4 regions of the Actinoplanes hulinensis genome follow, and region 4 is predicted to be linked to each of the others. Evidence: riboswitches for the same ligand, from Rfam matches in the RefSeq annotation. Region 4 holds a riboswitch; each other region holds the start of a gene.

Evidence for each region. Region 4 has a riboswitch for cyclic di-AMP ahead of KZ829_RS10220 (C40 family peptidase). Riboswitches for the same ligand answer to the same signal wherever they lie in the genome.
Region 1: it holds a riboswitch for cyclic di-AMP, as region 4 does, so the genes downstream of both, KZ829_RS13980 (C40 family peptidase) here and KZ829_RS10220 (C40 family peptidase) in region 4, are expected to answer to the same signal.
Region 2: it holds a riboswitch for cyclic di-AMP, as region 4 does, so the genes downstream of both, KZ829_RS28140 (coiled-coil domain-containing protein) here and KZ829_RS10220 (C40 family peptidase) in region 4, are expected to answer to the same signal.
Region 3: it holds a riboswitch for cyclic di-AMP, as region 4 does, so the genes downstream of both, KZ829_RS43865 (transglycosylase family protein) here and KZ829_RS10220 (C40 family peptidase) in region 4, are expected to answer to the same signal.

Annotation. Positions count from the first base shown of each region.
Region 1 covers NZ_JAHXZI010000006.1:346,014-351,632, reverse strand. Annotated here, with positions in the region: gene KZ829_RS43950 (AAA family ATPase) at 1-252, opposite strand, end outside; gene KZ829_RS13990 (epoxide hydrolase family protein) at 378-1,442, opposite strand; gene KZ829_RS13985 (MarR family winged helix-turn-helix transcriptional regulator) at 1,526-1,948, shown strand; gene KZ829_RS13980 (C40 family peptidase) at 2,092-3,078, opposite strand; cyclic di-AMP (ydaO/yuaA leader) riboswitch at 3,096-3,231, opposite strand; gene KZ829_RS13975 (M56 family metallopeptidase) at 3,354-4,262, opposite strand; gene KZ829_RS13970 (BlaI/MecI/CopY family transcriptional regulator) at 4,259-4,615, opposite strand; gene KZ829_RS13965 (cytochrome ubiquinol oxidase subunit I) at 4,689-5,619, shown strand, end outside.
Region 2 covers NZ_JAHXZI010000016.1:47,107-52,725, forward strand. Annotated here, with positions in the region: gene pnuC (nicotinamide riboside transporter PnuC) at 1-250, opposite strand, end outside; gene KZ829_RS28120 (Atu4866 domain-containing protein) at 291-704, opposite strand; gene KZ829_RS28125 (TetR/AcrR family transcriptional regulator) at 773-1,336, opposite strand; gene KZ829_RS28130 (ABC transporter permease) at 1,560-2,456, shown strand; gene KZ829_RS28135 (ABC transporter ATP-binding protein) at 2,449-3,219, shown strand; gene KZ829_RS28140 (coiled-coil domain-containing protein) at 3,241-4,275, opposite strand; cyclic di-AMP (ydaO/yuaA leader) riboswitch at 4,274-4,490, opposite strand; cyclic di-AMP (ydaO/yuaA leader) riboswitch at 4,698-4,832, shown strand; gene KZ829_RS28145 (coiled-coil domain-containing protein) at 4,837-5,619, shown strand, end outside.
Region 3 covers NZ_JAHXZI010000003.1:231,880-237,498, reverse strand. Annotated here, with positions in the region: gene alaS (alanine--tRNA ligase) at 1-459, shown strand, start outside; gene KZ829_RS07415 (DUF6745 domain-containing protein) at 1,053-2,213, opposite strand; gene KZ829_RS07410 (DUF8820 family protein) at 2,225-2,542, opposite strand; gene KZ829_RS43865 (transglycosylase family protein) at 2,605-3,114, opposite strand; cyclic di-AMP (ydaO/yuaA leader) riboswitch at 3,155-3,328, opposite strand; gene KZ829_RS07400 (GNAT family N-acetyltransferase) at 3,565-4,059, shown strand; gene KZ829_RS07395 (MerR family transcriptional regulator) at 4,109-4,927, shown strand; gene KZ829_RS07390 (gluzincin family metallopeptidase) at 5,089-5,619, opposite strand, start outside.
Region 4 covers NZ_JAHXZI010000004.1:390,618-396,236, forward strand. Annotated here, with positions in the region: gene rsmH (16S rRNA (cytosine(1402)-N(4))-methyltransferase RsmH) at 1-499, opposite strand, end outside; gene mraZ (division/cell wall cluster transcriptional repressor MraZ) at 729-1,160, opposite strand; gene KZ829_RS10220 (C40 family peptidase) at 1,543-2,355, opposite strand; cyclic di-AMP (ydaO/yuaA leader) riboswitch at 2,363-2,499, opposite strand; gene KZ829_RS10225 (Mur ligase family protein) at 2,940-4,160, shown strand; gene KZ829_RS10230 (type 1 glutamine amidotransferase) at 4,150-4,866, shown strand; gene KZ829_RS10235 (TVP38/TMEM64 family protein) at 4,917-5,619, shown strand, end outside.

The sequences.
Region 1 (5,619 bases), on a different contig from region 4:
CGTCGCGGTCGGCGGTGCCTGCTCTTCACCGACCGGGGGCACGGGCGGCGCTGTCCCGCCCAGCGCCCGGGCCATGACCTGCTGCGCTCCGGTATTGCCGGGTTCGCGGGCCAGGATCTGAGCGGCATGCCCGATCGCCTCCGGCCCCCGGCCGGCGGCCACCAGCATCTCGGCCAGGTGCAGCCGCAGCGTCAGGTCGTCGGGCCGTGCTTCGACGGCGGCCGCCAGGCTGTTGATCAAGGCATCGCTCATGCGGGCGATTATGCCCCCGCCACGCCGCCCACCGACCACGGACGGACCCCGACGGCTCCCCCGGCGCCGATCTGTCTCCCGCACCCACCGCTCCTCCCCGGCCGCTCCCGGCGCTCGTGCCGGGGTCATCGGCCGGTCAGGGTGCGGAAGAAGGTGGTCACGTCGGCGGTGAAAAGGTCGGGGACCTCCAGTGCGGCGAAGTGGCCGCCGCGCGGGAACTCCGTCCAGTGGCGGATGTCGTGGCGCTGCTCGGCGAGCGGGCGCACGGACTGCGTGATGTCGCCGGGCAGGACGGCCACACCCAGCGGCACCGGGCAGGGCGCCTGCGGGCCGTCCAGGCCGGTCTCCTTGACGATGCGGGCCGCCGAACCCGCGGTGCGGAACAGCCAGTGATGGGCGACATCCGCCACGATGCGGTCGTCGGGGACGGGCGTGGCCGGGTCGGCCCAGGTGTCGAACTTCTCACCCAGGAAGGCGAGCAGCCCGGCCGGGGAGTCGTTCAACGCGTACGCCGGGGTCTGCGGAGTCGCGGCGAACAGGATCTGGTGCGGGTGCCGGTTGGCGGCCAGCCGCATCGTCCTGGCGAGCCGCTCCTGATCCTCGGGGCCGAGGCCCTCCGCCGGGCCGGGGGTCGGCAGGTAGTTGACATGGACGCCGACGACCCGGTCGGGGGCGACCGCGGCGAGCGACCGGGAGATGCCGGAGCCCCAGTCACCGCCCTGGGCGCCGTAGCGCCGGTAGCCGAGGCGGGACATCAGCTCGGCCCAGGCCTCGGCCACCCGGCGCAGTCCCCAGGGCCGGGTGGTGGGCCCGGAGAGCCCGAAACCGGGGATGGCCGGGACGACGACGTGGAAGTGCTCGCTGAGCGGGCCGATGACGTCGAGGAACTCGACGGTGGAGCCCGGCCAGCCGTGGGTGAGCAGCAGAGGCAGGGCACCGGGGTCGGCGGAACGGACGTGGAAGAGGTGGATCCGGTCGCCACCGATCTCGACGGCCTGCTGCGGAATGGCGTTGAGTTCGGCCTCGTGCGCCCGCCAGTCGAACCCGAGCCAGCGGTCGGCGAGTGCCCGGACCCGATCGAGCCGGATGCCGTAGTCGCCGGGAGCGGCGTCGGGCCACCGGGTGTGGCCGAGCCGGGCGGTCAGATCGTCGAGTTCGGATTGCGGGACCCGGACACTGGATTCGTTCATGCGACTAACGTTAGACTAGCGAACGTTCAGAAGTCCAACGTTAGATTCGTCAACGTTAGAGAGCCCAATGTTAAAATCGCGACGTGGAAGAGCTGCCAAGCTGGGTGCTGAGTCAGGTCTCGGCGCAGGGTCACCGGATCATCGTCGAGAGGTTCGGGGCGGTGGGGGCGCGGGGCTACCACTACCGGCTGCTGCGCTCCCTGGCCACCGAGGGTCCGGCCAGTCAGGCGGCGCTCGGCCGGCGCACCGGGATCTATCTGAGCGATCTGGTCGGGGCGCTCAACGAGCTGGAGTCGGCGGGCCATGTGCAGCGGTCACCCGACCCGGCGGACCGGCGGCGCAACATCGTCGGGCTCACCGAGCGGGGGCGGGAGCGGGCCGAGGAGTTGTCGGAGCGGGCACACGCGGTCCAGGACGAGCTGCTGGCACCCCTGTCCGGCCCGGAGCGCGAGCAACTGACCGGGCTGCTGCAGCGGCTGTTGGAGCACCATCAATCGGGCGGGTGACGGGCCACTCACCCCCGGCGGGCGCGGCACGGCCGCGACGGGCCGGGGAGCTCGCGGGTCTCCCACGGCGGCTCACGAAGGCGTACGAAATCAAAAGAAAGACCGCCGGCGCGAAACGACGGCGGTCTTTCCCGGAGGGTTTTCTAGCCCGGTCGGCGATAGCCGGCGATGGGCCCCCGATCGATGGTCGCCATCCGCACGTGGTCTCCCGTGTGCGGGGCGTGCACCACCTGGCCACCACCGATGTAGATGGCGACGTGGTGCACGTCGGAGTAGTAGAAGACCAGGTCACCCGGCTTCAACTCGCTCCGGCTCACCGGTGTGCCCGAGCCCCACTGGTCCTTCGTGTAGTGCTCGAGATGCACACCGACCGCGGCCCACGCCTCCTTCGTCAGGCCCGAGCAGTCGTAACTGTTCGGTCCCTCGGAGCCGAAGACATAGGGCTTGCCGATCAGGTCGCACGCCTTCTGGGCGGCACGGCCACCCTTGTCGTTGGTGTACGTGACCGGGCACGGGCCGGTGCGCAGAGGACCGTCGTCGATGTTCGCGTCGCCGTACGCCTGGATCCGGAGCTTCTGGAGCTTCGTGATCTCCTTCTCGATCGCCGTCTTCTTCGTCGCGAGGTCCGTGTCGCGGGCGGAGATCTCGGACTCGAGCTGGTCGACCGTGGCCTTGTCGGCGGCGTACTTGTCGCGGAGCTTCGCGACGTTGGAGATCGAGGCCTCCTGGTTGTGGGCAAGCTGGTCGAGCAGCGTGAGCTTCTCCACCAGACCGTCCGGGTCACCACTCAGCAGAGCGTTGAGGTTTCCCGGCGGGCCCTGCATGTAGGCGTCGACCGCCAGACCTCGCACCTGCGCCATCGCGACATCCACCTGAAGCTGAAGCGGCGTCAGCGTCTTTGCCAGCTGCTTCTGCTGCTTCCGCAGCTTGGTCAGCTTCGTGTGGTTGGCGTTGTACTCCTCGATGACGGGCTCGAGTTTGTTCCACTCCTCGTCGATCTGACCCTCGACGGTGGACGGCGAGGGAGTGGCATGGGCCGCCACCGGACCCGTGATCACCAGGCCGGCCGCGGCGAGCGCGCAAACCAGGATGCGCAGCAGGCCGGCGCGACGCGCGCCATTGCGTTTCACGTTGTGTGCGTCGTCCTTTCTTCCCACTCAGCCGCCGACCGGGTTAGCTGACGGGTTCGGGCGGGAAGCATGCCCGGCCGCGCGTGGTGCCACGGCTTCACCCCACTGACCTGGGTCCCCGGTTCGCGTGTCGCGATTGGGCGGTGGTTCGCCAGATCGGCCGGATGGACGATGGGGGGCTGCCGAACCGGGGACCACCGTACTCGGATCATGCCGGCAAATGAAGGTCGCACAGCCCGCCGAACTGTACGAACAGCCGGCAATACGGAGGGTTACTAGAATGGCCAGGTATTCAGGGCACGCGCCAGCCACGGCACGACGACGATCACCGTGGGTAGCACCAACAGACCCGCGGCCGCTGCCGTCCCGGCCACCGCGAGTGCCGTCGAGCTACGGCCCGGACGATCCAGCCGCGCCAGGCGCCGTCGCCGTGATTCACCCTCCGGGTCGGCGGTCACCTCCTCCGCCAAGGGGACGGCGTCGGCGAGACGAGCCAGCGCGGCCCGCAGCGGCGCGTGCCCGGTGCGGCGCCTCGCGGCATCGTCGGCCACCATCTCCAACAGCAGGTGTACGGCGTCCAGCGGCGCCTTCGACCGCAACGGCCCGGGCACGGCCTGGTAGAAGGCCGTGAACGACTCCATCACCAGCTCGTGCTTGTGCCGCAGGTGGGCACGCTCGTGGGCGAGGACGGCGTCGACCTGCTCCCGGTCGAGCACGTCGAGCACGCCGTCGCTGAGCACCACCCGTGGGTTCCGGCCCGGCACGCAGTAGGCCAGCGGCAGGGGCGCCTCCAGCACCCGCACCTCTCCCCCGCTCAGGCCGTCATGACGTTCCACCCGATCGAGGAGGTCGACGAGCATGCGGTGCCGGTCGCGCCGGGCACGGGCCCGGGAGGTCACCTTGACGAGCGAGACCACCAGCCGGGTCACGATGGTCGCGGCCACCGCCAGGGAGAACAGCAGCGCCGCGACGGTCTCCGGGTGCCGCGCGCCGGCCGCACGGACCACCTCTTCCGGGGCGGCGAGCACGACCCCGAGCGCGCAGAGCACGGCGGTCAGGGTCAGCGCCTGCCAGAGCAGCACCCCGGCCACCGGGGCGCGGTCCGGCCAGCGGGCGTTGGCCAACAGCCTCGGCACGGCAAGCGACAGTGTCAGCCCGAGGGCGCCGAGCAGGAGGGCGGTCACCGCTCGATGTTACGGCCGGCCTTCTCGATGGCCGCCCTCAGCGCTTCCGGCGGCAGCTGGCCGACGAAGTAGGCGAGCGCGGCATCCCGGTCCGGCGTGGCACTCAGCGCGTCCAGCATCACACCGGCGGTCATCTCCTCGCGGGTCTGCGCCGGGGCGTAACGGTAGGCACGATCCGCTCGCTGCTGAACGACCAGGCCCTTCTTGGCGAGCCGGTCGAGGACGGTCATCACCGTCGTGTACGCCAGGTCGCGGTCACGGCTGAGCAGATCGTGCACCTGCCGCACGGTGAGCGGCTCGCGTGCGTCCCACAGTTTCGCCATGACCTCGCGCTCGAGGTCGTTCCTCGCCATGTGAGGCAGTCTACTGCACGACGTCGTACTACGAGTCGTAGTATCTACTACGAATCGTCGTAGAGGGGTTGCCATGGACGTGCTCGACCTGACTCGATTGCAGTTCGCGGTCGTGACGATCTACCACTACCTGTTCGTACCGGTGTCGATCTGCCTGTCCGCCACCGCGGCGGGCTTCCACCTGACCTGGCTGCGCACCGCCCGCGAGAAGTATCTGCACCTGGCCAAGTTCACCGGGAAGCTGCTGATCGTCACGTTCGCGGTCGGCGTGGTCACCGGCCTGGTGCAGGAGTTCCAGTTCGGGCTCGGCTGGAGCGCGTTCGCCCGGTTCTACGGCGACGTGTTCGGGCCGACGCTGGCCATCGAGGGGATGCTCGCGTTCTTCCTCGAGGCCACGTTCCTGGCGTTGTGGTATTTCGGGTGGGACCGGCTGCCCCGCCGTCTGCACGCCGCCACCATCGTGGTCGTCGCGGTCGGCACGCTGCTGTCGGCGTACATCATCCTGGCCGCCAACTCGTTCATGCAGAACCCGGTGGCGTACGAACTGGACCCGTCGACCGGGCGGGCCGTGCTCACCAGCTTCACCGAGCTGATGACCAACGAGGTGGTGCTCGCCGCGTTCCCGCACACGATGGGCGGCGCCGCGATGGCCGGCGGCGGGCTCCTCATGGCGATCGGCATCTGGCGCACCGTCGCCGACCCCGCCTTCCGCACGCTCGCCCGGGTCGGCGCCTGGACCATGCTGATCGGCGGTGCGGTCACCGCGATCAGCGGCGACCATCTGGGCAAGGTGATGACGGCCGTGCAGCCGATGAAGATGGCCGCCGCCGAAGCCCTTTACGAGACCGCCACCGCTGCGCCGTTCTCCGTCTTCGCGATCGGCGAGCTGGGCCACGACCGGCCGTTCTTCAGCATCGAGATCCCGGGCCTGCTGTCCTTCCTGGGCACCGGATCGTTCGGCGGGACCGTGCAGGGCATCGACGACCTGCAGGCGGCGTACGTCG
Region 2 (5,619 bases), on a different contig from region 4:
GCCAGGCCCACCAGCCGTAGAAGCCGAGAATCACGTAGACGATCTGGAGGGTGGCGTCGGCGTACAGGCCCGCCGACCAGAAGACGACCATCAGCAGGAGCACGTTGAGGATGCCGAGCGGCCAGTTGAGGATGTGCCGGCGGACCAGGAGGCCGACATTCACGAGTCCGGTCAGGAACCCGAGCACCTCGGCCCAGGAGGTCGGCACGCCGAACGCCACCAGCGCCGGACTGTTCAACCAATCGATCATGGGGACAGCATCACCGCCGTACGCCCGGGAGGGAACCGGGTTATCCGGCGGGACGCAGGCGGTGGCCGGCCATCTCCAGCTCACCGTCCTGGACGGCGACCGCGGTCTGCAGGCCGGAGTCGTCCCGGAGCAGCACCGATCCGCCCTCGATCCGGTAGGTGCCGCGGGCCGGCCGTCGCCGGCCGGCCACCTCACCGGCGTACGTCCCGTCGGTCCGCAGACTCAGCCGGACCACGCCGTCGGCGCTGTGCCACGAGCCCACCACGGCGTCGCTGACCGCCAGCGGGGGCCGGGGGCCGCCGGAGCCGGAGTACGGGCCCGGCGAGCCCCCGAGCGCGATGGCCAGCAGCGAGGTGGCGTCGAGGACGGTGAAGTCGACACGGGAATCACAGACAGGGGTCACGATCAGCGGCTCCGGGGGTGTCGGGTCGGGGTCGGCCCCTACGGTCGGCACTTCCGGCCCGCGACGCTGGATTCGCTGAGTTGCGAACGGGAGCGGTCCGGTGCGCGTTCGGTTGCCGGTCAGCCGGTGGCGCGCAACGCCGCGGTCACCGCCACCGTGAACTTCTCCAGGTAGTCCTCGCCGATCGGCTGCCGGGCCACGGCCAGCCGCCAGTAGAGCGGGCCGAGGATCATGTCGACGGCCACGTCCGGATCGGTGCCCTCGGGCAGCTCGCCGCGGGCCACCGCCTGCCCGATCAGCTTCTCGCCGACGGCCTGCTGGTGGGTCCGGAGAGCCCGTTGCAGGGTCTCGGCGATCTGCGGGTTGCGGGCCGCCTCGGCCATCAGGTCCGGGATGATCTGGGACGCGATCCGGTGCTGGAGGGCCGTGCTCACGATCATCAGGAGGAGCTGGAGGTCGCCGGAGAAACTGCCGGTGTCGGGAAGTGGAACCTTCCGCTCCGCGACATCCGAGATTATCTCCATTACCATTTCTAGCTTGTTGCTCCATCGACGGTAGATCGCCGTCTTGCCGACCCCGGCACGGCGGGCCACCGCCTCGATGGACAACCGGCCGTAACCGACCTCCGCCAGCTCACTCATGACGGCGTTTCGGATCGCCACGGTGATATCGCCTCGGAGCACCGCCGCTCCGGCTGGTGCGCGCTTGATTGTCGCCACACGGTCACTATAGCGCTACGACGTAACGGTTGCGTTCCGCCGTTTGGTCAGCTACCGTCACAGCCACGTCGATACGAACCCGTTCCATCGGCATCGGCGGGGGCCTGTCATGCTGCATGCTGTGACCTCGCACCAGGCATCGGATCCCGCCGCGCCCTTCGGGCCGACCAGATCGGAGCACCACCCCATGCCAGAGACGGCGGTCGCCGAGACCGACGCCGGCCTCTCCCTCAAGGAGCTGGCCCGGCGCAACGGCCTGAGCGCGTCCGGGCGGCTTCCGAGCCTTCCGGACTACACCCGGCAGCTGTGGGCGTACCGGCACTTCATCCGGGCCCACTCCAGCGCGAAGATGACGTCCGCACTGGGCAACACCAAGCTCGGCGCGGTGTGGCAGGTGCTCACCCCGATCATCAACGCGGCTGTCTACTACGTCATCTTCGGCCTGGTCCTCGGGGGCCACGAGGAGATGCCGAACTTCATCGCGTACCTCTGCATCGGTGTCTTCGTGTTCCAGTTCACCCAGTCGGTGGTGCAGACGGGGACGAACGCGATCACCGGCAACCTCGGGCTGATCCGCGCGCTGCACTTCCCCCGGGCCAGCCTGCCGCTCTCCGCCTCGCTGGTGGAGATCCGCAACTTCATGGTGGCGGTGTTCGTCCTGATGGGCATCGTGCTGATCACCGGCGAGCCGATCACCGTCGAGTGGCTGATCGTGGTGCCGGCCCTGGTCCTGCAGTCGTTCTTCAACGTCGGCCTGGGCCTGTTCATGGCCCGCTACGGCTCCAAGGTGCGCGACGTCAAGCAGCTGATCCCGTTCATCATGCGGTTCTGGCTGTACGGATCGGCCGTTCTCTACCCGGTGACGAAGTTCCAGGATCTGCTGAGCGGCTGGCAGCTCCAGGTGGTCGAGGCCAACCCGCTGCTGGTCTACATCGAGCTGATGCGCCACGCGCTGCTCGAGGAAGCGACCCTGGCGAACTCCCCGACCGTGCTGTGGATCGAGGCGGTCGTGTGGACCGTGGTCGTCGGCATCGGCGGCTTCGTTTACTTCTGGCGCGGAGAGAAGGGCTACGGCCGTGGCTGACAACGAGCGGATTCCCACCGTCATCGCCGACGAGGCCCACATCATCTACAAGGTCCACCAGGCCGGTGCGTCCAGTTCCAGCCCGCTGGCCAGCTTCAAGCGCCTGGCCACCCGGAGCAAGAACTCGAACATCCGTGAGGTGCACGCGGTCAAGGGTGTCAGCTTCGTGGCCTACAAGGGCGAGGCGATCGGCCTGATCGGCACCAACGGCTCGGGCAAGTCGACCCTTCTGCGCGCGGTGGCCGGCCTGCTGCCGGTCTCCCGGGGCGCGATCTACGCCTCCGGCCAGCCGTCCCTGCTGGGTGTGAACGCGGCACTGATGAACGAGCTGCCCGGCGACCGCAACGTCGAGCTGGGCTGCCTCGCGATGGGCATGTCGCCGGCCGAGGTGCGGGCGAAGAAGGACGAGATCATCGAGTTCTCCGGCATCAACGACAAGGGTGACTTCGCCACCCTGCCGATGCGGACGTACTCCTCGGGCATGTCGGCCCGGCTGCGCTTCTCGATCGCGGCCGCCAAGCAGCACGACGTGCTCCTGATCGACGAGGCGCTGGCCACCGGTGACGCCAAGTTCCGCAGGCGCAGCGAGGCCCGGGTCCGGGAGCTGCGCGCCCAGGCCGGCACGGTGTTCCTGGTGAGCCACAGCGAGCAGTCGATCCGGGACACCTGTGAGCGGTGCATCTGGCTGGAGGCCGGCTCGATCCGCGCCGACGGCCCGACCGACGAGGTGATGAAGGAGTACGAGGCCTTCGCCCGCAGGTAGGCCCCGCACTCCCCCGGTGGTTCAGTTGACCGACAGGTGCACGTGGTTGGTGTGGTCGCTGGACGGGTCGCCACCCGCCCCGCTGTACGACTTCCAGCCACTGCTCGGCAGCCAGATCCGGCGGTACCAGATCACGTACAGGACGTCCAGGTCGTCCGCGTTGTTGATGAAGTAGTTCGCCAGGTTGTTGCCGTACGTCTTGTCGGCTCCCGTGGCGTCCCCGCCGAAGGTCCCCTTCTCCGCGGAGAAGTCGCAGGCCCGGCCCTTGGGGTGCTCGCCGCTGTTCTGCGTACGCCAGCACTTGGTGAACCGGGTGAAGCCGTCCGCCCGGGCCTGCTTGTAGGCGTGCAGCAGGGTCGCGGTGATGCAGCCGCCGGTGCCGGTCGGGTCGTCCTGGTTGCAGCTCGATCCGCCCGGGCCCGGCTCCGCGTCGGCACTGCCGCCGCCGTCGGAGGAGGACGAGGCGTCCGAGCCCTGGTTCGCCGCCTTGAGCGCGGCCTCGGCCTTGGCCTTCTGCTTCGCCATCACGGTGACCTGCTTCTGCTGGTCCTTGATCGCGATGTCGATGGAGTCCTTGGCCTTCTGGCGGTCCTCGCGGGTGGTCTTCAGTCCCTGGATCGCCCGGCTCTGGTCGGCCGCCACGATGGCCAGGGTCTCGGCCCGGCCCAGGAAGCCCTCGGCCGAATCGGCGGCGAGCACGGCTGACATCGGCCCGGCCCGGCCCGCGGTGTACGCCTGCGTGGCGATCAGGTCGAGCTGCTCCTGCTGTGGCCCGAGCTCGGTGTCCAGGCGCTTGAGCTCCGAGGTCAGCTTGGTCTGCTGCTCCTTGGAGGTCTTCAGCTTCTTCTTGGCCTCGATGTAGCCGCTGGAGGCCTTCTCGAGTTGTTCGATGAGGGACTTCGATCCGCCCTCACCGTCGTCCCCGGTGTCTCCGGGGGCGGCGAGCAGCCGGGGGGCCGCGGTGGCCGGCGACGCGACGACGGCCAGTCCGCACGCGGCGACGAGCAGCGCCAGCAACGCCGCTAATCGCCGCGCAGTGTTCTGCTGCACAGGCATTTCCTTCCGTCGGCCGCCGGCCGGGTTAGCTGACGGGTTCGGGACGAAGGAAATCCCTACCGCGAGTAAGCGGATTCACCCCGGGATGCGGCTTATTCGCGACCTACCTTGAGCCTCGCTCGCCGTAGGCCGACAACGGTGGCCCTCACCGTCGCGAATACGTCGCACATTGGTTCCCCGGCTCGCCATTGACGGCGATTAGGCGGCGGCCCCCGCGCGGGAACCGCACCGACCATACCCACTCGATCGACAGATCGACAGTTCTCGTACGCACCGCAATTGCCCCGACACGACAGGTGATTGCAATTACGGAATGTGTTTGCGAGGTAACTCTTTTAGCGGTTCCCGGGGTCTGATCCACAGCGATATCTCGGGTAAACTGGCCGCCGGTCCTGCCAGGACGGCACCGCCCCCGAGTTGCCGGCAGGCCGCCGCCCAATCGTCGCGAGACGAGCCGGGGAACCAGGTTCACTGGGGTGTATCCGCAGTTTGCGGTAGGGATTGCTTCCGTCCCGAACCCGTCAGCTAACTCGGTCGGCGGTGTCACGGAAGGAACTGTTGATGGCAGCAAGTCCCCGCCGGTGGCTGATACTTGCCCTGGCGCCGCTGGTGAGCGCCCTGATGTTCATGGCGCCCGCGACTCCGGCCGCGGCCGAGCCAGGCGGCTCCTCATCCTCCGCACAGGAGGAGGACGAGGACGCAACTCTCAACGACGTGATCGAGTCGACCAACCGGCGCTACGCCTCCGCGAAGTCCGCGGTGACGCAGTCCACCAAGACGCAGGCCAAACTGGCCAAGCAGATCCAGGCGGCGGAGGCCCGGCGGGACGCACTGATCCCCGAGGTCGACCAGATCGCCAAGCAGCAGTACATGACCGGCAACCTGAGCGCCATGGGCTTCCTGCTCAGGTCCCAGGACTCGGGCGACTTCCTGACCAAGGCGGTCTCCCTCGAAGAGATCAACAAGCTGCACGACGCCAAGCTGCACGAGCTCAACGCGGCGATCACCGAGATCTCGGAGAGCAAGGCGCAGCTGGATGCCGAGGTCAAGGCGCAGCAGCAGAACGCCGCCGTGATGAAGAAGCAGAAGGACGCGGCCGACAAGGCGTTCCAGCTGGTCGGCGGCAAGTCGGTGACCAAGGGCCTCGTGGTGGCGGACTCACCGGAGGCCGACCCGGCGCCGCGGAACGGCTCCGGCGGTTTCTCGTCGGAGGGCTGCACCGAGGACGACCCGACCACCGGCGGCTGTGTCACCAAGCGCACGCTGCACATGTACAAAGAGACCAAGAAGGCCGGCTTCAACATGTTCGTCGGCTGTCACCGCACCGGCGGGCCCTTCGAACAC
Region 3 (5,619 bases), on a different contig from region 4:
GCCACGCTCAGCAAGAGACTGGGCGCGCTCGCCGACGCCGAGAAGACCCTGGCCGAATACCGTCGCCGGGAACTGGATACCGTCGCCGCCGAACTGGCCGGACAACGTCGTGACCTCGGCAACGGAACGCTCGTGACCGCGCAGGTCAGCGACATGGCGGCTGCCGAGCTTCGCACGCTTGCCACCACCGTCGTCGACCTCCTGCCACAAGCCACCCCTGCGGGCGCCGTCCTCGCCACCATCAACGACGGCAAAGCACTTCTGGTGGCAGCGATCAACCGCCCGCTGCTGGATCGTGGAGTCCAAGCCCGCCAACTCCTCATCGAGGCAGCCACCACCATCGGCGGAGGTGCCGGCGGCACGGGTCCGATCGCCAGCGCCGGAGGACGCAACAACACAGCATTGAAGACGGCCCTGGCTCAGGCCGAGGCCGCCCTTGCTGCTTCCACCGGCCGGTAGGCGCGAAGCTCTCACTGCCCTCGGGATCGAAGGGTTCTGGCCAGTGCACCCATTGGCCAGAACCCTTCGCCGACGAGCCAAACCGTGCTCTTCGCCGATGCTCAATGCCCGACTCGCCCACTTTGACGATCCGGCCATCTGCGACTTTGACCCATGGCTGTGAGGCGTCAGACGCCGCATCTCAGGAGACGACCAAGGGCTTCCCACAACTCGCAATTCACATCAACTGATGCGAGTTGACATGCGGCCATAGCTGTTATCGATCAGTGGGAGTTGTCAGTAGTCAGGCCCTTGCGCGGAACGGCTCATTGCTCGCGTGCCTCACCTGGAGCGCGGCGAAGATCCGGCTCGGCTCGTTGCCGGAACGGAGCCGACTGGCCACGACCGTGGGCGCCCTTCTTCCCGGCCTCCGCGTCAGCCGCGCGGTCCGTAAGCGGCCGAACAGTTACTGGCCAGTGGGCGCAGGCCGGGCGACCGAATTACCGGCGGAGCCACGCAGCCGCATGGGCCACGCCGCACCGGACAGGCCCTGATGCCCTCGGGGGGTAAGCCGTCGGGCGGCCGGGCCGCGGCGGGACACCGTGGCTGTGGGGTCAGGTCTGGATCAGGGGTTGGTATTCCTCTTCGGTCAGGCCGAACGTCCACGCCACGCCCTCGCGGGCAGTGCGGGTCTCGGGTGGCACCCGCAGCCAGTAGACGCGGCTTGTGCCGTCCGGCTCCGGGGTTGAATTGATCACCTCGACCATCACCAGTGGCTCGTCGCCGGGCAGGTCGAGCCGCCACAGTGTGCCGGTCTCGTCGGAGCCGATCCGCCTGGCGCCGGCCTCGCTCAGGTAGCGCTCGTAGCCGAAGTGCTCCAGCATCACGCGGCGGATCTCGGCGTTCGTCTCCCGGCGGACCCGGTCGACGGTCAGGGACGGCAGTTCGGCCGCCAGGCCGGACGGGATCGGCATGCCGCGCCAGGCCCACAATCCGTATCCGTCGGTGAACTCCATGGCCGGGCCCTCACCGCGGTGCAGCCGCCCGACGTTGTCCCGGGCCAGGATGACGGGGCGCTCGGAAAGCACGGCGACCCGTTCGAACGCCCACCACCAGCCGCTGTGCCGGGCCACCCGGGCGAGCCCGGCAAGGCCCGTCATCAGGCCTGCCTCGGGGCACACCCGTGCCGCCGCCTCGAACGTGCTCAACCACGCCCCGTCGTGCTGCCCGTAGACGGCGTCGAGCACCGCCGGCCCGGCGCCGGGCAGTTCGGCGGCCAGGTCCTCACCGATCCGGGACCGCAGACGCCCCGCGACCATGTCCATCACCAGGGGCCAGGACCGGCGCCCGGCCGCGGCGCTCAGCTGAGCCCAGCCGTCGGCGCCGAGCGCGAGGAGAGCGGCTTTCCGGGCGGCCGCCCACGGCGCCGTCCGCACCAGGCCGCGCATCGACCGGCCCGCGCGCTCCCCCGGCGCCCAGCCCTGGAGGCGCAGCTCGGCCTGAGCCTCAGCGAACCACTCCGGGACCGCCCCGCCCGGATCGGCGCCCGGGATCGGCTCGACCGCCCCAGAGAGCAACGCCGCGGCGGCCGCGGCCGCGCGGGGCGAACCGAACCAGTAGATCCGCTCGGGTGGCTCGGTGCCGGCGAGACGGTACGCCTCCCGGACGCCCTCCTCCGCGGCCGCGCGGTCGGCGGGGCCGGTCTCCATCGCCGCGGCCAGCCACTGGTCCTCGATCGCCGCGGCCATCGACTCCTGTGTGTGTGTCAGTCGCACAGCCCGCCCCCTCAGTCCGCGACCGGCCGGAAGGCGCCAGGAATGTACTCCCGCTGGCGCACCACCCGGTAGTGCCCGGCGGGCAGCGGGATCGGACCGTGCTCCTCGTGGGTGACCCGGCCGTGCGCCGGCACCTCGAGGAACATCCGCTCCGGATCGTCGAGGTCGGCGAGCAGTTGCAGACCCGGGCCACCGACCACGTGCGCGTGGCCGGTGGCCTCACCTCGGGCCAGCACCATCCGCCCTCGCCGATCGCGTGGGACCGGTGCGCAGGCCGGGACATCGGCCTGCGGCACCGGGATGATCAGCACATCGCCCTGACGGAACATCCGGCCTCCCCGGCAGCACTTTCTCTGTCACGCGGGACGCTACCGAGGGGGTACGACACTTTTCAGAGACGGATCCGCTGCCCCACGAAGATCAGGCCGGGGTTGGAGATGCGGTCCTTGTTGTGCGCGTAGAGCGTACGCCAACCGCCTTTGATCTTGAATTTGCGCGCGATCGAGGCGAGTGTGTCGCCGGAGCGGACCACATAGGTCTTGCCGCTCGGCTTCTTCGCGGCGGGCTTCTTCCCGCTGGACGTCCTCTTGTAGACGCCGGGCTTCTTTCCGCAGGTCGGCCATGGGCTGAGCCCACGCTTCTTGTAGAGCTTCTCGGCGATCGCGATCTGCTCGGCCTTGCTGGCCCTGTTGGCGGTCGGCGCGTATCTGGCGCCGCCGTTCGCCTTCCACGTGCTGCGGCTGAACTGCAGGCCGCCGTAGTAGCCGTTCCCGGTGTTGATGTGCCAGCGTCCGCCGGACTCGCACTTGGCGATGACATCCCAGTTGACCTGGCGGGCCGCGGCCTGAGCCGGGGCCGCCGGGCCGAGCAGGAGGCCGGCTCCGGTCACCCCGGCGGTCACCAGACCGAGGGCAAGGCGCGTTCGTCTACCGATCCGAGACATGGATGATCCTCCACGCCTGCGAGGTGAGCTGTCGGGTTCGGGCAGAGTGGCCCGGCCGTTTCACGCACGGCTTCACCCCGAGGCGCGCGCGGCGCGCCGGAAAAAGTGGGTCCCCCGCTCCTGCCGTCGATTCGTGTCCGTGGGCGGCGGCAGGATTCGGCGGTCCGTCCACAGTGCCCGCCGTACGCGGGACGGCCCGACGGTATCCACGGTCGATGGATGAATACCAAGCCTCACGCCGGGGATAGTGACGTTCTTCTCAGTATTCGCCCGATTTGATCTTGCTTTCGCCCAGAAATACCCGGCACAGGGGTTATTCCTGTTTAGAGCGGCTTTTCGTGCCTCATCAGGACCTCGTCACCGGCCTGCGCGTCGAACCGGCGCCCGCTCCGGGCACAATGTCCGCTCATGGAACCACCCGAGATGATCAACGCCGGTGACCTGGTCCTCAAGCGCTGGGAACCCGAGTGGGCCGCCGAACTCGCGGCCGCCGTCCAGGAGTCACTGCCCGAGCTGAGCCCGTGGCTGCCGTTCGCGACCGACGACTACGGCGTCGGCCAGGCCCGGGACTTCATCGGGCGTAACTTCGACGGCGACAACTTCAACTACGCGATCTTCACGGCGGTCGGTGAGCTGATCGGCTCGATCGGCCTGATGACCCGGATGGGGCCGGCCGTCCTGGAGATCGGCTACTGGATACGTACGCCGTATGCCGGCCGTGGCCACATGACGGCCGCCGTGCGGGTTCTCACCCGGGTCGCCCTCACCCTGCCCGGTATCGAGCGGGTGGCGATCCGGCACGACCCGGCCAACGTGGCGTCGGCAACGGTCGCCGCCAGAGCGGGTTTCGCCGAGACCGGCCGCGACGGCGACGACGTCGTCCGCGAGTACCGCGGCGCTTGACTCTCCCCTCAGGGGAGACTCGATCCTCGGTGAGGAACGGAGGAACCACATGGACGACATGATCCCGATCGGGCACTTCTCCCGGATGAGCCGGCTGTCGATCAAGGCGCTGCGCTTCTACGACGAGCAGGGCCTGCTCATCCCAGCCCGGGTGGATCCGTCGTCCGGCTACCGCTACTACCGGCGGTCGCAGGCCAGGCAGGCCGAGGCGATCCGGGTGCTGCGCCAGACCGACATGCCGATCGGTGACATCCGCGACGTGCTGTCGTCCGACGATCCGGAGATCGTTTCCAAGCGACTGCAGGATCATCGCGAACGGCTACGGTCCCGGCTCGCCGAGCAGGAGCGGATGCTGCGGTTCCTCGAACAGCTCATCGATCGAGGAGGATATGCCATGCCCTACCAGGTGACGACCAGACAGATCGGTTCCCGGCCGGTGGCGGCCCTGCGCCTGCACACGATCCTCCCCACGATCGGGGCCGACATGGCCCGTGGGTTCAGCACGCTGGTCAGCGCGATCGGCACGGCCGGCGCCTCGCCCAGCGGGGCCCCGTTCGTGATCTACCACAACGTCATCGACGAGCGGGTCTCGGGCGACATCGAGATCTGCATCCCGGTCCCGGTGGGGATCGCGTTCGCGGAGGGTCCGGTGGTCTTCCGCGAGGTCCCGGGCGGGCCGGCGGCGGTCATCGTGCACCAGGGACCGCATGCGGAGATCTCCCCCGCCTATCACGAGGCCTTCACGTGGATCGAGGCTCACGGCCGGAAGCCGGCCGGGCCGCCGTGCGAGGTCTACCTCAACGACCCACAGACGGTCGCCCCGGAGGAGTTGCTCACCGAGGTCCAGTTCCCCATCGATCGCCTCTGATCGACACCTGTGCGCACCCGGGTCGCTCGCGCATCCGCTCGGCCCCGGGTCCACGCCCCACGCCGACAGACCGCAGACACAAACAGACGGCGGGCGAGTGCCCGCGAGCGCGCCGTGGGATTGACGACGCGCTTGCGGGCACCCGCGCAGAGGGACGGAGGTCAGAGATGAGCGGAGGTCGTCGCGGAGCCGTTGGGGCGCGGGTCAGGGAGCAGGCGGTCGCGGTGCGACGCCGCAGCGGAAGCGCTGTCGTTCGACTGGAGACCGCACGATGCCAGCGTGTGCGGCCGCAGCAGCATCGAGGTCGGGACCGGGGCGATCTCCCGCCAGGCGAAGCACTCCCGGATGATCTGCGCGTTCTCGCCGCCGGTGATCTCCCGGTCGGCCTGGAGGATGGCCCGCAGGATGCCGTGATAGGTCAGGAAGTCGGGCGAGATGGCGCTCCAGGTGACCGCGAGCAGCCTGCCCAGATAGTCGCGGGCCCGCAGCAGCGACTCCTTGAAGGCTTCCTCGCTGCCGGTGTAGGCGGCCGCGAACTCGGCCTGGATCTCGTCGAGGTCCTGGACCGTGCCGGGCAGGTTCGTCGACCGGATCCGCAGGTCGTCGGTGATCAGCTTCTTGGCGACCAGGTCGTGCTGGAAGACCTCGACCATGGTGTCGAAGATCGCCCCGGTGAGCGGCAACGACCGGTC
Region 4 (5,619 bases):
CCTCGCCGTACTGCCGCAGGATGCGCACCAGCTCACCCGGCGCGTACTCGTTGACGATCTCCTCGGCGGTCACCCCGCGGGACTGGTCCATCCGCATGTCCAGTGGGGCGTCCTGCGCGTACGCGAACCCGCGGTCCGCCTCGTCCAGCTGCAACGAGGACACCCCGAGGTCGAACAGTCCGCTGTGGATCGCCGGGATCTCCAGCTCCGCGAGAACCCGGGGCAGTTCGTCGTAGACGGCGTGCACCAGACGAGTCCGGTCGCCGAACCGGATGAGGCGGTGCCGTGCGTGCGCCAGCGCCTCGGTGTCCCGGTCGAGTCCGACCAGGACCACGTCCGGAAACCGCTCCAGGACCGCTTCGGCGTGCCCGCCCAGACCCAGCGTGAAATCGACGTGGACGGCGCCCGGCAACTCCAGAGCGGGAGCGAGCAGTTCAATGCAGCGCTCGAGCAGCACCGGCACGTGTGTGCCCCGCGGCTCCCCCATGTCGCCCCCCAAGTTGCCTTACCCGTCCGCGTCTCACCCGGTTGTTCAGTTACTGCCGTTCCGGCCCGGCCCACCTTCCGTACCGCCAGATCCCCATCCGCTCTGTCCTACGCCGGCGAACCGGCTCCGGACACACGCCTGGCGCCGGGGAAGAGGCGCCAGGAGCGGAGCGGCTGGAGATCTCGCAGTACGGCGGCAGTGGCGATCCGGGCCGAACCAGCGGCCCACCGAGTGCCACGCCCTACAGTCCGCCGGGCAGCACCCCCTCCTCGATGCCGGCGAACTCTTCCTCGCTCGCCGAGAGGTAGTCATCCCAGGACTGCTTGTCCCAGATCTCGACCCGGGTGCTCGCGCCGATCACCACCAGATCGCGACCAAGACTGGCATACTCCCGCAAATGGGCAGGAATGGTCACTCTGCCTTGCCTGTCGGGCACCTCGTCATGCGCGCTGGCGAAGAACACCCGGCTGTATGCCCGGGCCGCCTTGTTCGTCACCGGCGCCTCACGGAGCTGGCCGGCGATGCGCTGGAACTCCGGCATCGGGAACACGTAAAGACAGCGTTCCTGCCCCTTCGTGATCACGACACCTCCCGCCAGCTCATCACGGAACTTCGCCGGGAGGATCAGCCGGCCCTTCTCGTCGAGGCGCGGAGTGTGCGTGCCGAGAAACATCGGCCCCCACCCCTTTGCCGTGGCGCCCGCTCCTTCGCGGAGGGAGTGGACCGCCTGTCAACTCGGGCCGGCAGGTCCGGCTGCGCTCCTCCGCCCCTGCCACTGCGCCCCACTCTACTCCACTTCCCTCCACCTGCAACCCGAAAGCGATCGCTCGCGAGGCCTTTTCGCGGACGAAACCCCTGTTCACAGGTGGTGGAGCGGAGTGGAGGGCCAAGCGCATGATCAACCCCGTCCGGTTTCCGACATCGGGCGCTCCGGGTACGAAAACACCCGCCCCGGGAGCCCTGGGGGCGGGTGTGTGGAGGAATGTGGAGACGTCTGTGGGGTGTGCCCCGAACCGGGCCACACCCCACAGCGCTGTTCCTTACTACTATGGGCCCTACGCGACGAGGCGCCGTACCACGTAGTTCTTGTTCCAGATCTTGTGCTTGCCGACCCGGGCCCCACTGTGCGGCGAGTCGTAGACGTAGCCGTTCCCGGCGTAGATCCCGGCGTGGTAGCCGTACGACCCGTTGCGGAAGATGATCAGGTCGCCGACCCGCTTGTTGCTCTTCGAGACGGACTTGCCGTACTTCTGCTGTGAGTTCGCCTTGTGCGGCAGGCTCTTGCCGGCCGCCTTCTTGTAGACGTACTTGGTGAAGCCCGAGCAGTCGAAGCGCTTCGGGCCGGCCGCACCGAACAGGTACAGCGCGCCCTTGTGCTTCTTGGCCTCGGCCAGGACCTTGGCGCCACTGGCGCGGACCGTGACCTTCATCTTGTTGGTGGCCCGCTGGTTGTACCCCGTCCCGGAGAACAGGGTCCGGACCCACACCGTCTTCGTCGGCTTCGCGGTCAGCGTGACCGCGCCACCCTTGACGGTGTCGGTGTCCCAGGTCCGCCAGGCGCCGTTGCTCCAGCCCTGGAGACGGACCGTGCCCTTGGCGACCTGGCCGGTGGCCGGGTCGATCACCTTGGCGGTGATCTTGAGGGTGGAGCCCCAGGCCAGGCTACGGGTGCTGGCCTTCGTGGCGATCTGGGGCGTGATCTTCGCGGCTGCCGCACTCGCGGTGACCGGGGTGACGGTGGCGGTCGCGGCCGCCGCCGGTGATGCGGCGACCAACTGGCCGGCGCAGAGGCAGAGCCCCAGGGACAGTGCGACGGTACCGGTGCCGACGGACGTGCGACGACGCCGGCGCGAACTGTGTTCGTGCACGGTAGAGAGATCCTTCCGGCACGCCTGCGAGGTTAGCTGTCGGGTTCGGGCGGGAAGGCATGCCCGGCCGCGGATGGATGCGGCTTCACCCCGAGGTCGCTCCCGGATCCGTCACCCGTGGAAGCCGGGTGGCGCGGGAGAGACCAGAAATGGGTCCCCCGTCCCTGCCCCCGATTGCCTTGTCGTGGTCTGGCCAACTGCGGTGTCGCACCGTCCGGTCCGGGGCAGGGCTCGGCGTGAACCGGTCCGGTGCGGCCGGCGGGCGGTGTGCCGCCGGCGAATCTTTGCTACCTGATTTCGGCAATGATCGTCAGCGCCATATTGATCACTCTCCGTGTTTGGCATATTTGTCGCTGTCCAATTTGTTACCTCCGCGAGACAAATGCCGTCACGCGAGGTGTTCAAGCAGTGACGATCGGTCGAGAGTTACGGGTGAATCAGGACACAGAAAAAGTCCGTCACCCTGTTGGGAGTACGTCCGAATCGTCCGGACCTCGGAAAAGCCGAAGTGGTCGGTGATCTTGACCGTCTGGCAACGCGACGTAACCTTCGCGTCCGGTACCCTCGCTGGCGTGACGGACGGAATGCCTCTCATCGCCAAGGTCGCGACCTCCGTGTCGAAGACCGCGGCCGCGCTCTCCAGGGCCGCCGGTCGCGGCGACGGCTCGGTGATCGGTGGCTGGATCGGCCTGAAGATCGACCCCGATCTCCTCGCCCACCTCGCGTCGGGCCGCGCCGTCGCGCTGGTCTCCGGCACCAACGGCAAGACCACCACGACCCGGCTCACCGCGGCCGCCGTCGGTGTGCTCGGCCGGGTCGCCACCAACTCGTTCGGCGCCAACATGCCGACCGGCCACACCTCGGCGCTGGCGAAGGAGGGGCACACCCCGTTCGCCGTGCTGGAGGTGGACGAGCACTATCTGGCCCAGGTCATCGACCAGACCCGGCCCAAGGTGGTGGCCCTGCTCAACCTCTCCCGCGACCAGCTCGACCGGGCGAAGGAGGTGGCCATGATGGCGCAGCTGTGGAAGACCACGCTGGCCGGCCACCCCGACATCCGGGTGGTCGCCAACGCCGACGACCCGATGGTGGTGTGGGCGGCCGGCAGCAGCCCGCAGACCACCTGGTTCAGCGCCGGCCAGCGCTGGCACGACGACTCGTTCGTCTGCCCGGAGAGCGGCCACCCGATCGAGCGGTCCGGCGGCGACTGGTGGTGCACCGGCTGCCCGCTGCGCCGCCCGCGCCCGCAGTGGGTGGTCGAGGACGAGGGCGTGATCGACCCCCGCGGCGACTGGCATCTGGTGAAGCTCCAGCTCCCCGGCCGGGTGAACATCGGTAACGCCGCCACCGCGCTGGCCGTGGCCGCCGAGTTCGGGGTCCGCCCGATAGAGGCGCTCCCCCGGCTCTCCCGGGTGGCGTCGATCGCCGGACGGTATGCCCAGGTCGACCGTGACGGTCGCAACATCCGCTTGTTGCTGGCGAAGAACCCGGCAAGCTGGCTGGAGGCCTTCGACATGGCCGACCAGGCGCCGACACTGCTCTCCATCAACGCCCGCGACCCCGACGGCCTGGACACGTCGTGGCTCTACGACGTCGATTTCTCGCCGCTGCGCGACCGGCCGGTGCTGATCACCGGTGACCGGGCGTTCGACCTGGCGGTCCGCCTCCAGGTGAACCAGGTGCCCTTCCGGCACGTAAACAGTTTCGACGAGGCGCTGCGGTCCGTTCCGCCCGGCCGCCTCGAGGTGATCGCCAACTACACGGCGTTCCAGGACATTCGAGCGGAGTTGGACCGTGTCAACTGAGTCCCTGCGGATCGTGTGGATCTACCCGGATCTGCTGTCGACGTACGGCGACCGGGGCAACATGCTCATCCTGGCCCGCCGGGCCGCCGACCGCGGCATCCCGGTGGAGACCTACGAGGTCCGGTCCGACCAGCGGATGCCGAACAGCGCCGACATCTACCTGATCGGCGGCGGCGAGGACGGCCCCCAGGCCCTGGCGGCTCAGCGCCTGCTCGCCGACGGTGGCCTGCACCAGGCGGTCAACCAGGGCGCCGCGATCCTCTCCATCTGCGCGGGTTACCAGCTTCTCGGTCACTCGTTCTATGCCAAGGGGGCCAAGTGCGCCGGGCTGGGACTGCTCGACATCACCTCCGACCGGGGCGAGACCCGGGCGGTCGGCGAGTTGCGCGGTGACATCGACCCACGGCTCGGCCTGCCTCCACTGACCGGATTCGAGAACCACGGCGGGCGTACCCATCTGGGCGCGCACGCCGCACCACTCGCCCGGGTGACCGGCGGCATCGGCAACGACGGCCAGACCGAGGGCGCCTGGGCGGGCAAGATCCTGGGGACGTATTCGCACGGCCCGGCGCTGGCCCGCAACCCGGCGATAGCCGATCTGCTCCTTCGCTGGTCCACCGGCGCGGATAGGCTCACGCCCCTCGACGACACCTGGAGCGAGCGCCTCCGGAACGAGCGGCTCGCCGCGGCGAGCCCGGCGGTATAGACCGGCACCACCGAGTCCTGAAACGACGACAGTTGGGGCGGTAGGCCTGCATGACCGACAACCTGATCGACCCGCGGGGCACTGAAATCTCCGCGGACCCTCAGGCCATTGACCACGCTGCCGCCCCCACCGCTCCCACCCCGATGGGGTGGAGACGCCGTCTGATCCGGTTCTCCCTGCTCGGCGCCGGGGTCGGCGCTCTCGCCGGCCTCGCCGCCGTGCTGCCGCTGCGGGACATCGCCGACACCCTGTCCGCCATGGGCCCGAGCGCCGTGTTCGCGGTGGCGTTCCTCGGCGGCATGCTGCTGTCGGTGCTCGTACCGCGGACCCTGATCACGATGACCTGCGGCGCCCTGCTCGGTGCCGTCACCGGATCCGCGGCCGCCCTGGCCGCCGCGGTGATCGCCGCGGTCGCCACCTACTACGCGGGCCGCTGGGCCGGCCGCGGCGCCCTCCAGGCCCGCGCCGGGAGCCGTCTGGCCCGCCTCGACGGCTGGCTGAACCGTCGCGGCCTCGCCGCGGTCCTGCTGGTCCGCTTCCTGCCGCTGGCCCCGTTCGGCCTGGTCGGCTACGCCTACGGCACCACCAGCGTGTGCCGCAAGCGCTACCTGCTCGGCACCACCATCGCCGCCATCCCGTCCACGGTCACCTACGCCGTGATCGGCGCCGCGGTCGTCGCCCCCGGCGAGATGAACTTCCTCACCCTGGCCCCGGCCGTGTTCAGCTTCGTCCTCTCCACGGCGATCATCCTGC